2 regions of the Cedecea sp. Ae19-4 genome follow, and region 2 is predicted to be linked to the other one. Evidence: predicted binding sites of a transcription regulator. Region 2 holds the regulator's gene; the other holds the start of a gene.

Region 1 (2,202 bases), on a different contig from region 2:
CACAGCTTCAACTTCAAGGGCGTTACGGAACAGTTTCTTATCCTGCTCGAAGCGGATGAACGGGTTCTGACGGCTGGACGCCTTCACTTCATCCAGCTTGATTTTATCAATCTGACGGGCACGGGAGGTGGCCTGGCGAGATTTGGAGGCGTTGGCGCTAAAGCGGCTAACGAAGGATTGCAGGTCTGCAATCTGCGCTTTCTTCTTCGCGTTGTCCGCCAGCAGGCGCTCGCGAGCCTGAGTTGCCGCCGTCATGTACTCGTCGTAGTTGCCAGGGTAAACGCGCAGCTCGCCGTAGTCCAAGTCAGCCATATGGGTGCAGACCATATTCAGGAAGTGACGGTCGTGCGAGATAATGATCATGGTGCTGTCGCGTTCGTTCAGCGTCTGCTCCAGCCAACGGATGGTGTCGATGTCCAGGTTGTTCGTTGGTTCGTCGAGCAGCAGGAGGTCCGGGTTAGAGAACAGCGCCTGCGCCAGCAGCACGCGCAGCTTCCAGCCTGGAGCAACTTCGCTCATCGGGCCGTAGTGCTGCTCCAGCGGAATGCCCACGCCAAGCAGCAATTCACCGGCACGTGCTTCTGCGGTGTAGCCGTCCATCTCGCCGTATTTCACTTCGAGGTCGGCAACTTTGTAACCGTCTTCTTCGCTCATCTCAGGCAGGGCATAAATGCGGTCGCGTTCCTGCTTCACTTCCCACAGTTCGCCGTGGCCCATGATAACGGTGTCGAGTACGGTGAATTTTTCGAAGGCGAACTGATCCTGACGCAGCTTACCGATACGCTCGTTTGGGTCGAGAGAAACGTTGCCAAGCGTTGGCTCTAAGTCCCCGCCGAGGATTTTCATGAACGTGGATTTGCCGCTTCCGTTCGCGCCAATCAGGCCGTAACGGTTGCCGCCGCCAAATTTAACGGAGATATTTTCGAACAGCGGTTTGCTGCCAAACTGCATGGTAACGTTGCTGGATACAAGCACTGGTATGTCCTGGAGAAATAAGTTGTCGAGATTTTGGAATGTGATTTCGGCCACATTATGCCATAACTATGATAAAGGGTCGCCCCGCATCTTCACCGTACAATAGTTAATCAGTGTGAAAAAATTGTGATTTCATCCACATCTGATTTCCCAGATGAATGTAATGCACATATAATGCGCGGCTGAATCGTCCATGAACACTCACTAGCTGGCCCGTCTGGCATAACACTCGCATAACATGAATATGAAATTACGCTCGCTTTTACTGGCTTTTGTGGCTGTCGCGTCTTTCTCTGCTTCCGCCGTGACTTATCCGTTACCGACTAACGGCAGCCGCCTGGTTGGTGAAAACCAGGTTATCACTATTCCTGAAGGCAGCACCGCGCCGCTGGAAGAGTATGCCGCACAGTACCAGATGGGTCTGTCTAACATGCTGGAAGCTAACCCAGGCATTGACCCGTACCTGCCAAAAGCCGGCACCATTCTGAACATCCCTCAGCAGTTGATCCTGCCGGACACCGTGCATGAAGGGATTGTGATCAACAGTGCCGAAATGCGCCTCTACTATTACCCGAAAGGCACCAACACGGTGATCGTGCTGCCAATCGGTATCGGCCAGCTGGGGAAAGATACCCCGATCAACTGGACCACCAAGGTAGAGCGTAAGAAAAATGGCCCAACCTGGACCCCGACGGCGAAAATGCATGCGGAATACGCCGCAGCCGGTACGCCGCTGCCAGCCGTTGTTCCCGCTGGCCCGGACAACCCAATGGGCCTGTACGCGCTGTACATCGGTAACCTGTATGCGATTCACGGCACCAACGCCAACTTCGGTATCGGTCTGCGCGTAAGCCACGGCTGCGTGCGTCTGCGTAACGAAGACATCAAGTTCCTGTTCGACAACGTGCCGGTTGGCACCCGCGTTCAATTCATTGATGAGCCGGTAAAAGCCACCACCGAGCCAGACGGCAGCCGCTACATCGAAGTTCACAACCCGCTTTCCACCACTGAAGCGCAGTTCAACTCCGATGAAATCGTGCCGATTAAACTGACCAGCAGCGTTCAGCAGGTGACCGCTCAGTCCGACGTTGACACCACCGTTGTTGACCAGGCGATTCAGAACCGTTCCGGGATGCCGGTTCGTCTGAACTAAGTCCAGCAGTTTGCAAAATAGCGGCCTCCGGGCCGCTTTTTTATTGCCCGAAATCCGCCCGACAACCTTCACGC
Region 2 (2,202 bases):
GAAGGCGCCGTACCAGATGGTGCCGAAGATATAGAGTACCATGGGCTTCCAGATCGGCATATTCCCGGCCATGCTGAGCGTAAAAATAGCGGCGATCAGCGATGCGGGCAGCAGACGGGCGTGAAGTGAGCTGATTTCTGCCGTCACGCCGAGCAGCAGAGCCATGACGATCAATATCGCCGGGAGCGGGATGTGGGTGTAAAGCAGCAGAAGCTGCAGGATAAGGCTGCTGAGAGCGAACAGGCTGCCGCCGATGATCAATCGTTTGAAGAAGCGCTTGTGCGGCGTGTCCAGCCCGGCAATGTTGCAGCAGGCGGGAACTAACGAGAAGAGCAGACCGTTTTGCAGGTTGCCAAGCAGCAGGCCGACAGCCACGGGAAGACACAGCACCAGCGTTTGCCGCAGCGCGTAGTTAACTTCCGGGTGGTAAATTAATCTCTTCCACATAGCCTGAATTGTAGAGACAAAAAAGGCGTGTTACCGAAGCGACACGCCTTTATAAGGGCTAATTAACGGGTGCCGTAAACGACAATCGTTTTACCGTGGGCGGAAATGAGGTTCTGATCTTCCAGCATTTTCAGAATACGGCCAACGGTTTCGCGGGAGCAGCCCACGATCTGACCGATTTCCTGGCGGGTGATTTTGATTTGCATCCCGTCCGGGTGGGTCATGGCATCCGGCTGTTTAGCCAGGTTCAGCAGCGTCTGAGCAATGCGGCCGGTCACGTCGAGGAAGGCGAGGTTGCCTACTTTCTCAGAAGTTACCTGCAGGCGGCGCGCCATCTGGGAAGAAAGGCGCATCAGGATGTCCGGGTTGACCTGAATCAGCTGACGGAATTTTTTATAGGAAATTTCAGCTACTTCACAGGCTGACTTGGCGCGAACCCAGGCGCTACGCTCCTGGCCTTCTTCGAACAAACCTAATTCACCAATGAAATCACCCTGATTCAGATAAGAAAGGATCATCTCCTTGCCTTCTTCATCTTTAATCAGAACAGCTACGGAGCCTTTGACGATGTAGTACAGCGTCTCCGCCTTTTCACCCTGGTGAATCAGCGTGCTCTTCGACGGATACTTATGAATGTGGCAATGAGACAAGAACCATTCGAGAGTCGGGTCTGTTTGCGGTTTGCCAAGCACCATGCGCGGTTATCCTCTGTTATAAACTGGCTACCAAAGACAAGACGCGGAACCTCTTGTCTGGCGTTGCAATCGTGAAATTTTCCCAAGCCCTGGGAGCTGGCGGGCAGGTTAACCCTGCGGCCTGTAATTAGTCGTTTCCTCTGCTTACGGCATAAACGTCTCTGTATCGCAGCAGCATCCGGATTGTTTTAGCATAGCTTTTGGTTAGTGTCTTGTATTGTCTCGTTTCAGCATGACCTGGATCGCCTTACGTTGCCAGTTTTCACGTAGACGCGTAATCTGAAAGAAATTTTTATTACGGGAGTAGGTAAAATGCAGGCACGTGTTAAATGGGTGGAAGGCATGACCTTCCTCGGCGAATCCGCTTCTGGCCACCAAGTTCTGATGGACGGGAACTCCGGGGATAAAGCGCCAAGCCCGATGGAAATGCTGCTGATGGCCGCGGGCGGTTGTAGCTCAATTGACGTGGTGTCGATTCTGCAAAAAGGCCGCCATGATGTGACGAATTGTGAGGTGAAACTGACTTCCGAACGTCGTGAAGAAGCACCTCGTCTGTTTACCCGCATTCATTTGCATTTTGTTGTGACCGGGAAAGAGCTGAAAGAAAGTGCGGTTGCCCGCGCCGTTGAGCTGACCGCAGAGAAATATTGCTCGGTGACGTTGATGCTGGAGAAAGCCGCAGAGATTAGCCACAGCTACGAAATTATTGAAGCCTAAGTAGAAAAGGGCGGTATACAGACCGCCCTTACGCCATCAGGCAATTTTCCTGCCTTCCGCCAGCCGCTGCACCAGCGGGGCCATGATCAGCTCCATCGCCAGCCCCATTTTCCCGCCCGGTACCACCAATGTATTGATGTGGGAGATAAACGACCCCTGCAACATCGCCAGCAGATAAGGGAAGTCGATGTCGTCCAGCCCACGGAAGTGAATGACCACGAAGCTTTCGTCCAGCGACGGAATGGCTCGCGCGGCAAACGGGTTAGAGGTGTCTACCGTCGGAACGCGCTGGAAGTTGATATGGGTACGTGAGAACTGCGGCGTAATGAAGTTGATGTAATCG

The links. Region 2 encodes CRP, which controls carbon source genes, mostly activating them, when cyclic AMP is high. Its sites were predicted from a motif close to ATGTGANNNNNNTCACAT; they were not measured.
Region 1: AAIE02_RS10885 (ABC-F family ATPase) is a predicted target of CRP. The motif match lies at 1,014-1,031, and genes of this name have one in related genera.

What each region holds. Positions count from the first base shown of each region.
Region 1 covers NZ_JBCHWG010000001.1:2,296,987-2,299,188, forward strand. Annotated here, with positions in the region: gene AAIE02_RS10885 (ABC-F family ATPase) at 1-975, opposite strand, end outside; gene ldtB (L,D-transpeptidase) at 1,214-2,128, shown strand.
Region 2 covers NZ_JBCHWG010000004.1:97,534-99,735, forward strand. Annotated here, with positions in the region: gene AAIE02_RS21480 (YccS/YhfK family putative transporter) at 1-447, opposite strand, end outside; gene crp (cAMP-activated global transcriptional regulator CRP) at 510-1,142, opposite strand; gene AAIE02_RS21490 (OsmC family protein) at 1,455-1,859, shown strand; gene AAIE02_RS21495 (phosphoribulokinase) at 1,896-2,202, opposite strand, start outside.